DNA from 2 places in the Rhodococcus sp. P3_B8 genome. Region 2 is predicted to be linked to the other one. Evidence: riboswitches for the same ligand, from Rfam matches in the RefSeq annotation. Region 2 holds a riboswitch; the other holds the start of a gene.
The links. Region 2 has a riboswitch for thiamine pyrophosphate ahead of thiO (glycine oxidase ThiO). Riboswitches for the same ligand answer to the same signal wherever they lie in the genome.
Positions count from the first base shown of each region.

Region 1: it holds a riboswitch for thiamine pyrophosphate, as region 2 does, so the genes downstream of both, AC1D1G_RS29825 (TenA family protein) here and thiO (glycine oxidase ThiO) in region 2, are expected to answer to the same signal.

Region 1 covers NZ_JBFUGT010000153.1:4,224-9,660, forward strand. The annotation lists gene AC1D1G_RS29815 (ABC transporter permease) at 1-701, opposite strand, end outside; gene AC1D1G_RS29820 (ABC transporter substrate-binding protein) at 679-1,719, opposite strand; gene AC1D1G_RS29825 (TenA family protein) at 1,704-2,426, opposite strand; TPP riboswitch at 2,420-2,515, opposite strand; gene AC1D1G_RS29830 (NUDIX hydrolase) at 2,573-3,250, opposite strand; gene AC1D1G_RS29835 (carboxylesterase/lipase family protein) at 3,363-4,916, shown strand; gene AC1D1G_RS29840 (MFS transporter) at 4,909-5,437, opposite strand, start outside.
Region 2 covers NZ_JBFUGT010000037.1:28,560-33,996, forward strand. The annotation lists gene AC1D1G_RS15540 (hypothetical protein) at 1-1,261, opposite strand, end outside; gene AC1D1G_RS15545 (NUDIX hydrolase) at 1,386-2,144, shown strand; gene thiE (thiamine phosphate synthase) at 2,145-2,843, opposite strand; TPP riboswitch at 2,868-2,980, shown strand; gene thiO (glycine oxidase ThiO) at 2,979-4,046, shown strand; gene thiS (sulfur carrier protein ThiS) at 4,049-4,273, shown strand; gene thiG (thiazole synthase) at 4,266-5,033, shown strand; gene AC1D1G_RS15570 (ABC transporter ATP-binding protein) at 5,146-5,437, shown strand, end outside.

The sequences.
Region 1 (5,437 bases), on a different contig from region 2:
TCGGTGCGGAAGGAGTTCTTCTGCGTCGCCATGTAGATGCCGAGACCGGACGTGGCCCCGACGTATTCGGCGAACACGGCACCCACCACGGCGTACGTGATGCCGATGCGCAGGGCGGTGAAGAACCGGGGGATCGCCGACGGAAGCCGCACGTAGCGGAATTCCTGCCACCGTGAGGCGCCCATGCTGCGCAACAACGCGCCCGCCTCCCGGTCGGCCGCGGCGAAACCCTCGATCAGACCGATCGTCATCGGGAAGAACGTGGCGAGGGCGATCACGAGAATCTTCGGCAGCAGACCGAATCCGAACCAGATGATCATCAGCGGCGCGATCGCGATGATCGGCAGTGTCTGCGACACGACGAACAGCGGAACGAACGCGCGGCGCAGCCACGGCGAGAAGTCCACGAGTACGGCGAGGGCCCACGCGAAGAGCAGGGAGACGGCGAACCCGATCAGTGTCACCTGCAGTGTCGCGGAGGCGTGACCGGAGATGGCGTCCCGCGCCCGCCAGCCCTGCTGGACCACCCGCAGCGGCGACGGCAGCACCTGCGGCCGGATTCCGCTGACCGTCACGTACACCTGCCACGCGACGACCAGCAGTGCCACGACCACGACCGCGGGCAGCACCCGCCGCAGCAGCGGGGACGTGCCCGGGGCCGTGGTGCGCAGACTCGGGTCAGGGCTGAGTGAGGTACTCATTGGTGAAGTACGTCGACCAGTCGGGTTCCGTGGTCAGCGGTGCCCCGTCGGGGCCGGTGAGCAGGCCGTGCTGGAACAGGAAACCGGAGTACCCCGCCCACTGCTCGGCCGTCTGTGTCCCGACCTTGCCGGAACTGTCCTTCATGTACTCGGAGGACAGCATCTGCTGGCTCTCCCGCACGAGGGACTCGTCGGTGAAGGCGCCGGGGTTGGCGTCGATCAGTATCTGCGCGGCCTCGTCCGGCCGGTCGGCGGCGAACTGGTATCCGCGCTGCAGGGCCTGGACGAACTTGCGGGCCTGCTCGGGATGGTCGGCCATCCACTCCTCGTTGCCCTCGATGACGAGAGCGTACGCATCCGGGAAGCCGTAGTCGGTGTAGTGGAAGTAACGCATCGGCGTGCCCTGGTGCTCGGCCTCGATGCCCTCCCAGCCGAAGAACGAGACGGTGAAGTCGGCGGTGCCGGAGTACACGGCCTCGTAGGCCGAGGTGCCGAGCGTGACGGTGGTGAATTCGCCCTTGCCGCCGTCGTTGCGGATGATCTGCTTCAGCGTCTCCTCGCCGTCCGGGTCCGCGAACCCGGCGTAGATCTTGCCGTCCAGATCCCGGGGGCGGGTGATGTCGGCGCGATCCGCCTTCACCGCGATGCCCGTCGCCCAGTGCTGCAGCGGAGCCATCACCGACGTGGTCTGTGCGCCCGCGGCCTTCGAGAACGTCGCCGAACTCTGGAAGCTCACCCCGAACTCCGCGTTGCCGGCGTCGACCAGGGTGTCGGGCGAGGTGTCGTTGTAGGGCAGCACCTGCACGTCGAGGCCGGCGTCCGCGAACCAGCCTTCCTGCTGGGCGACGAACAGGCCGGTGTGGTTGGTGTTCGGTGTCCAGTCGAGTGCGAACCGGATGGTGTCGCCGGACTGGGAGTCACCGGCGCAACCGGTGAGCAGCGACAGGGCGGAGACCAGGACGACGGCTGCGGTGGCGGCGCGCTTGGTACGAGAGAAGAGTGTCACGACGCCGGCCATTCCTGCTTGTTGAGAGCGGTGTCCCAGAACATGAGTTCGTAGCGGCTGGCGATCACGAACGCCTCCGCCATCGCCTCGCGCTGGGCATCGGTCGCGGCCTCGGCCGCCGCGTCCACGAGTTCGCGGGCCCTCGCGACGGCGGCGTGGAACTCCTCCGCGTCGTAGGTGGTCACCCACTGTGCGTACGGGTGCGACGGGTCGGTGGAGAGCACCTCACGGGCGCTCGCCGCGAGCCGGTGCCCGACGTCGGCGTAGATCCAGAAGCAGGGCAGCACTGCCGCGGCGGCCACCGCGTACGGCTCGGTGGCGGCGACGGCCGTCAGGTAGGAGATGTACCCGAGGCAGGCAGGCGAATGCAGCGGCTCCGCGTCCGACTCGGGGAGTCGTCCGCTGGTCAGCAGATTCTGGTGCAACGCGGCCTCGACCGTGGCGGCCTCCGCGGCCGAGCCCGCCCAGAAGCCGGCCTCGACCGGGCCCGGCGCGTGCGCGGCCACCAGTGAAAGGGCTTTCGCGTACCCGGTCAGGTACAGGAAATCCTGCTCGATGTACGTGCGGAACACGTCCAACGGCAGCGTTCCGTCGCCGAGGCGGCGCAGGAACTCGAGTTCGTCGATCGCCTCGCGCAGCACCTTGGTCCGGTCCCACAAGTGGTCCGTGAATCGGGCGTGCTGGCCGGCGCCGGCAGCATCTTGGACAGAGCTATTCACAACGTTGACATCCCTTCGTCAGCATTACCTGAGCAGGTTCCCGGGTGTGTTCTCAGCCCCGCCCGTGCGGAGCACCCCGTGTCAGAACAAGCCGACCCTAGCACCGGCCGTGCCGCGGGCGGAAAGGCCAGGGTCGGTGGAGGGGCTCAGCCGGCGAGGAACGCGGCCGCGCTCGGCGGGAGGGGTGCGGGGCCGCGCCGGTAGATCTCCGCGGGCCGGCCGGTTCCGACGACGGCCATGTCGCCGGTGTTCTCGAGGGCCGGCATCAGGTGCCGCCGGAACGAGTCCTTCGGCAGTGGACGCCCGAACACCACCTCGTACACCCGGCGGAGTTCGAGCACCGTGAACGTGTCGCCGGCCAGGCCGGACGGGTCGACGGCCCGCGCGTACCGCTCTCTCAGGTCGGCGACGGCGAGGGCGACGACGTCCGCGTGGTCGAACGCCAGGTCCTGCGTCACCCGGTCGTCGTCGACGGTGATCAACATCGTGTCGCGGGGGAGCGCCGTGCGGGGCAGCGCGGCGCCGTGCGTCATCGACAGCACCCACCCGCGATCGTCGCGGCCGGGATCGTCCAGCATCGCCAGCTGATGGAATACGGTGCCCGTCAGGCCGGCCTTGATGCGGAGGCACCGCTCGGCGGCGTCCCGCAGTCGTTCACCCTCGTGGAGGAACGTGCCGGGAAGGGCGAGTCGGCCCGAACGGTGCGGAACCACAAGAGCTTTCAGTTCCGGGCCGTCGACGGTGAGGACGGCGACGTCGACGGCTACGGACGGACGCGGGTAGTCGAGGAGGCTCCTGCCCTCGGAATCGGTCCATGCGGCCACGCGGGAATGTTAGCGCACTGTTGATCTATGTCGCGTTCGATCGGTCCTGCCTGCTCATCGTTGGTAGTTTGGCGAGAGATTCCCGGAACGTGATGCGTGAGGAGATTCGTCCGTGGAGGTCGACAAGTCCGGCGACACGCTCGTCGTCCGCGCGCGGGACGGTGAGGTGCGTGGCTACCCCGAGGGCGACGTCTACGCGTGGAAGGGCATTCCGTTCGCCGCGGCCCCCGTCGGCGATCTGCGGTTCCGCGCCCCGGCCCCGCCCGCAACGTGGGAGGGTGTGCGCGACTGCGTCGACTTCGGCCCGATGGCGCCGCAGGGGCACGGCACCGCCGTCCCCATCGACGCGGGACTCGAGATGGACGAGGACTGCCTGTCCGTCAACGTCTGGGCCCCGAGACCCGACGGCACCCCGCGGCCGGTGATGGTGTGGATCCACGGCGGTGCCTACTGCCTGGGAACCGCAGCTCAGGGCATCTACAACGGGCGCATCCTGTCCACAATCGGCGACGTCGTGCTGGTCTCGTTCAACTACCGGGTGGGAGCGCTCGGCTTCCTCGACCTGTCGTCGTTCTCGACGGCCGAGCGGGTGTTCGAGACCAACTGTGGGCTGCGTGACCAGGTCGCAGCCCTCGAATGGGTCCGCGACAACATCGCGTCGTTCGGCGGTGACCCGGACGAGGTGACGGTGTTCGGGGAGTCGTCCGGAGCCGGGTCGATCACCACGCTGATGACGTGTCCGAGCGCGGAGGGGCTGTTCCACCGCGCGATCGCCCAGAGCCCGCCCGCCACGTCGGTCTACGGGAGCGAGCGGGCGGCCACCGTCGCGAAACAGTTCCTCGACATCCTCGACGTGGAACCCGCGCAGATCGACACCCTGCTGCACCTTCCGTACCGCACGGTGATCGAGGCCAGCGACACGCTCGTCAACGAGGTGCCGACGAGGATTCCGGGCACGCTCGCGATGGCGCCCGTGGTGGACCGTGACTTCCTGCCCCGTTACCCGGTGGCCGCGTTCCAGAAGGGGCACTCCCACCGCATCCCTCTCATCATCGGTTCCAACAAGGACGAGTCGTCGATTTTCAAGTTCATGAAATCGCCTCTGCTGCCGGTCACGTCGGATTCGGTGCAGGAGATGCTGAGGGCGATCGCGGCCGATCACCCGGAACTGCCCGCCGCCCGTCTCGCCGACATCCTGTCGGCGTATCCGGACCGCGGAAAGCCGAAGGGCGCGCTCGCGATGTCGAGGGACGCCGCGTTCCGGATGCCCGCCCTGTGGGTGGCCGACGCCCACAGCCGGCACTCGCCGACGTGGATGTACCGGTTCGATCAGGCCACGCCGATGCTCAAGGCCGCACGGATCGGAGCCGGCCACGCCACCGAACTCCCGTACGTCTTCGGCAATTTCGACACCCTCAACATCGACCCGACGTTCTGGCTCGGCGGCCGGAAGACGGCGCTCGAGGTGTCGGGCCGGATCCAGCGCCGGTGGCTCGCGTTCGCGCGGCACGGTGTCCCCGCCGCGCTGGACGGGTCCAAGCACTGGGCGCCCTACGACGAGGAGAACCGCTCGACGTTGCTGATCGACGGGGCGGACACCCTCGTGAAGGACCCGGACCACGAGATGCGGATCGCGTGGGGCAACGACGTCATGGGCTTCAACTGACGGGCACCTTGTCGTCCAGTTCCTTCAGGACGGGCAGCGCGAAGCAGGCCAGCCCGATGATCAGGACCGGGATCGCGAGCACGAAGAACGTCGGCTGAATTCCCCACTTGTCGAGGAGGGGACCGGCCAGCAGGTAACCCAGCGGACCCGCGGCGTACGCGGTGGACGTCATGACCCCGGTGACGCGCCCGCGCATGTGCTCCGGACTACGAGTCTGCATGGCGTAGTTGGCGATCGGGCCGACCGGACCGAACACGAGACCCTGGAGGAGGGCCAGCGCCAGAATCGCCCACAGCGGCGGCAGGAACGCCATCGCGACCATGGCCGCGCCCAGCACCGTCACCGCCACCACCATCAGCATCCTGCGCGACACATACGGCGCGAGCGGTCCGTACGCGAGGGCACCCACCACGCCGCCGATGCTGAGCGCCATCAGGACCGAACCCAGTTGCGCGGGCTTGTCGAGTTCGGTGAAGTACACCGGGAACACCACCGATTCGACGGGCATGTACAGCGCGACC
Region 2 (5,437 bases):
ACCGCAGACGGTCGCGGGCGGTGCCGATTCCGTCGGTGAGCGCGTCGTCGACGGCGGTGAACTGCGCCGCGGAATCCGACGGTCCCGGTCCGATGGCGACTGTTGCCGCCGAGGCGAAGTCGCCCTCGGCGAGGATCTCGTTCATGCGGTCGTGCGCCGAGGACCAGAGCGTCCACGCCTCCTGCGCCCGCGCCACCTCGTCGTGGCCGACCGCGCGGTCGCCGTCGTGGGGGTAGCTCGACAGCAGGGTGTCGAGCTGACCGGACTTGTCCTCGAAGACGGCGTCGTAGTCACCGTTCGAGTCGCGGCGGACCAGTTTGAGGGTCTCCTCGGTGCGCGCCTGCTGGGCCAGGATGCGGGCGGCGGTCAACTCGTGCATCGGGCGGGCGCCCTCGGTCAGTGCCCGCTTGGTGTCGACGGAGGAGACCAGACCGGCGACCAGCATCCACACCAGGAGGATCGCGGTGCACGACGACGCCACGATCAGCCCGAGATTGAACGTGCGCCGACTGAGTCTCGCGATGACGATCTGCGCGACGAGCAGCGCGACGAGTGCGACGAGGATCAGGATCAGCGCCAGCCAGGGCGGACGAGAGTAGTCCCGTTGCGTGTCCGCGACGTCAGCCTCCTGCTGGGCGTGCAACTGCTGCGCCATCGGCAGCATGCTCGTCTGCATCAGCGTGGACGCCTCGCTGAGGTAGGCCGCGCCGACGGGATGGCCGGTGCGATTGTTGGCCCGCGCGGTCTCGACGAGACCGGCGTAGACGCTGAGGTCGCTGGAGATGGAGGCGAGCAGTCGGCGGCTGTCCACGTCGCTCGCCGCGAGACCGCCCGACGCGTACACCAGGTCGGCGGAGGCCGTGCCGATCGCCTGCGCGTAGGTGTCGCGGAGTTCGGGAGGTTCGAGACCGCCGGAGATGAACGCCGTCGTGGCCGCGGCATCCGCCACGGACAGGGCGCTGTAGAGGTTCTGCGCCGAGAACGACAGTGGTTCCGTCTCCGCGAGGACGCTGTCGAGAGTGGCTTCCCTGCTGTTCACCGTCGAGGCGGCCACCAACCCGGCCGCGAGTGTGAGCAGGACCAGGAGGGCTCCGAGGGCGGTGAGTTTGGCGGGAGTCGACTCCAGGAACGCGCGCAGTTCCTTGCGGCGTGCCACCGCGGGGTCGACGTCGTCGTCCGCGACGGCAGACAATGCGCGGCTGCCGTGGGGTTCGATCGACGGTGCCTCACGCAGAACCACCTCGCACCCCTCCCGTGTCATGGCCGCACCTTGTGGGGAGCATATAAGCAGCGGTCGGTTCACGACTGCCGACGGGCAGTTCCGGAAGAAACCGTTAGTGTGAGGGAACTGCAGGGAGACCCATCAGGTCGGACAGGGGTAGTCGATGCGTGGTGACGGTGACGGTTGGGCAACCGGGCCGGACGGCAGTCGTCATTGGGGCAAGCACGGTGCGGCCGGGTTGTTGCTGCGTGCGCCGCTCCCCGACGAGACGCCGGCCGTGCTGCTGCAGCACCGTGCGGTCTGGAGTCACCAGGGCGGTACGTGGGCGTTGCCCGGCGGTGCCCGGGACAGCCACGAGACCACCACCCACGCCGCGGTACGCGAGGCCCACGAGGAAGCCGGCATCGAGAGCGCGGCCATCCGCGTCCGCACCGAGGTCGTCACGATGAAGGCCGCGAGCGGCTGGAGTTACACCACGGTGATTGCCGACGCCGAGCGCCCACTGCCCACCGTCGCGAACGGCGAGAGCACCGAACTGCGCTGGGTGCGGGAAACCGACGTCGCCGGGTTGCCGCTGCACCCGGGATTCGAAGCGGGGTGGCCGCAACTGCGCACCACCGAGGTGCGATTGCTGCTCGACCGGCACGACGTGCTGGGCGAACGCGGCGCGCTGGCGCAGTTGTCGAAGGCACTGCCCCGCACGGTGCACCTGCCCGACGGCACCTACGGGTGGTTGCCGCGCGTCGAGGTGCTCGAAGCCCTGGACGCGGTCGGCAGCCTCGCCGAACCGGCCGGCCACGGCACCACACTGGGAACGGTGACGGCATTCGTCACCACCGACCCCGACCTGATCGAACAGTTGCCGGCCACAGTCGTGGTCCTGCCGCCCGCTACGGTGCTGGACTGGCTGGACCAGCCGTAACTACGCGTTCTGCTGCAACAGGGCGGACAGCGAGCGCGCGGCGGCCTGCGGGTCGCGGGCCTCGGTGACGGCCCGCACGACGACGATGCGGGAGGCCCCCGCGGCGAGGATCTCCGGAACGCGGGACTCGTCGATGCCGCCGATCGCGAACCACGGGCGGTTCGGCTCCGAGTCGGCGGTCGATCGCACCAGATCGATGCCCGACGCGGTCCGCCCCGGCTTGGTGGGGGTGGCCCACACCGGACCGGTGCAGAAGTAGTCGACGCCGTCCTCGATCGCCGCGAGACTGGCCTGCGCGCGACTGTGGGTGGAGCGGCCGATCAGGACGTCGGAACCCACCACGGTCCGTGCGTACGGGACGGGCAGGTCGCCCTGGCCGAGGTGCAGCACGTCGGCCCCGGCCGCCAGCGCCATGTCGGCGCGGTCGTTGACCGCGAGCAGCGCTCCGTGCCGCCTGGCCGCGGCCGCGAGCACCGACAGTGCCGCCAGTTCGTCCCGGGCGTCCATCGTGCCGAACTTCTTCTCTCCGGCCGAGCCCTTGTCGCGGAGCTGGATGATGTCGACGCCGCCGGACAGTGCGGCCTCGGCGAACTGCGCCAGGTCGCCCTTCTCGCGCCGAGCATCGGTGCACAGGTACAAACGTGCTGTTCCGAGGCGGCGCCGACGGTCCGTGAGGTTGCTGTGATGCGAGGTGGTCACGGCATGACGGTAGCCTCTACGGTGAAAGTGCAACACGGGAGTCCCGGGGAACGTGGGGCTGAGAGGGGCTCACGCCGAGCCCGACCGTCATACCTGACCCGGATCATGCCGGCGCAGGAAGTGAGGTGGAGTTCAATGGCGAGATCGGTATCCGTCGTCGGAGGCGGAGTGATCGGCCTGTCCATTGCGTGGCGCGCAGCCCGCAACGGGTGGTCGGTACGGCTGTACGACCCGTCGATCGGTTCGGGAGCGTCCTGGGTGGCGGGCGGCATGCTCGCCCCGTTGTCCGAGGGCTGGCCCGGCGAGGAGAGCGTCCTCGAACTGGGGAGCGCGTCGCTCGACCGGTGGCCCGAATTCGGGAAGGAACTCGAGGCCGGGGCCGGCGTCGAGCTGTTCACGTCGGAGAGTTCGCTCACCGTCGCGCTGGACGGCGCCGACGCGGAGGACCTGCGGACCATCGCCGAATGGGTGGGTGCGCAGGGGCGGGAACTGCAGATCCTGGGTCGCGCCGAAGTTCGGGCCCTCGAGCCGATGCTGGGTCGCGGAGTCCGGTTGGGACTTTTGGCCGTCGACGAACTGGCCGTGGACAACAGGCTGCTGTTGCAGGCGTTGCAGCGGTGCGCCGTCGACGCCGGAGTGGAGCTGATCGGGGAGGCCGTGCACAGCCTCGACCGGCTGAGCACGGACCAGATCGTCGTCACCGCGGGCATCGCGTCACCGGCCCTGTGGCCCGGGCTTCCGGTTCGCCCCGTGAAGGGCGAGATCCTGCGGTTGCGCTCGCGTCCCGGGGTGACCCCCGCGCCCGGCCGCACCATCCGCGGCAGCGTGCACGGCAGGCCCGCCTACCTGGTGCCACGGGCCGACGGCATCGTCGTCGGTGCCACCCAGTACGAGTCGGGCAACGACACGCAGGTCACGGTGGCCGGCGTGCGAGACCTGATCGCGGACGCCGAGGCGCTGATGCCCGCCATCGGCGAGTACGAACTGCGCGAGACCTCGGCAGGTCTGCGCCCGATGACCCCGGACAACCTGCCGCTGATCGGCCGGGTGTCCGATCGGGTCGTGGTGGCGACGGGACACGGCCGTAACGGCATCCTGCTCACCCCGGTGACCGCCGACGCGACGGTGGCATTGTTGGAGGGCTCGGCACTGGTCGAGGCGAAAGCCGCCGACCCCGAACGTTTCGAGAAAGTAGCGAGGTAGAGATGAGTGAGCAGCAACTAGTGGTGCCGATCGGCATCAGCGTCAACGGCGAGGACCACGAGTTCACGGAACCGTTGACCGTCACCGGGCTGCTGGAGGTGCTGAACCTGCCCACCAAAGGCATCGCGGTGGCAGTGAACGGCGCCGTGTTCCCGCGCGCCCGGTGGGACGAGCTCGTGGTCCGGGGCTGGGAGATCGAGATCCTCACGGCGGTGCAGGGTGGCTGACGCGACGCCCGGCGTGCAGAAGGGCCTCACGATCGCGGGCCGCACGTTCGGTTCACGGTTGATCATGGGCACCGGCGGCGCCGCCAACCTCACGGTGCTCGAAGAGGCGCTCGTCGCGTCCGGCACCGAGCTGACCACGGTCGCGATGCGCCGCGTCGACGCCGCAGGCGGCACCGGTGTGCTGGACCTGCTGCGCCGGCTCGACATCGCGCCGCTGCCCAACACGGCCGGGTGTCGCGGTGCGGCCGAGGCGGTGCTGACGGCGCAACTCGCCCGTGAGGCGCTCGAGACCGACTGGGTGAAGCTCGAGGTCATCGCCGACGAACGCACCCTGATGCCCGACGCCATCGAGTTGGTCAGCGCTGCAGAGCAACTGGTCGACGACGGTTTCATCGTCCTGCCGTACACCACCGACGACCCGGTGCTGGCCCGCAGGCTCGAGGACGTCGGCTGCGTGGCCGTGATGCCGCTGGGTTCGCCGATCGGCACCGGGCTCGGTATCGCGAACCCGCACAACATCCAGATGATCGTGGAGGGTGCCGGGGTTCCCGTCATCCTCGACGCCGGCATCGGGACCGCCAGCGACGCGACCCTCGCGATGGAACTCGGCTGCGATGCCGTGCTGCTGGCCACGGCTGTGACCAGGGCGAAGGACCCGGCACTCATGGCTTCGGCGATGCGCGGGGCCGTGGTGGCGGGCTACGAGGCACGTCACGCGGGCCGCATTCCCAAGCGGTTCTGGGCGCAGGCGTCGTCGTAGTTCTCGGGGTCGCGTCGGGTCCCGCTCAGGGTCCGACCGGTACCAGGGGACGAGTCAGGTGTAGACCTGCGGCCGATGCGCGCCGGCCGCAGGTTCCGGCATCCTTCTCACCATGATTGAAGTGAGGGGACTTTCAAAGACCTTCGGTGCGACGAAGGCGGTGGACAACCTGACGTTCAACGTGAAGCCGGGTATGGTCACCGGCTTCCTCGGCCCGAACGGTGCAGGCAAATCGACGACCATGCGCATGATCCTCGGGCTGGACCGCCCCACGGCGGGCACCGCGTTGATCGACGGCAAACCGTACGGAGACCTGGTGCAGCCGCTGCGGACGGTGGGGGCACTGCTCGACGCGAAATGGGTGCACCCCAACCGCTCGGCCCGCGCCCACCTGCAGTGGATGG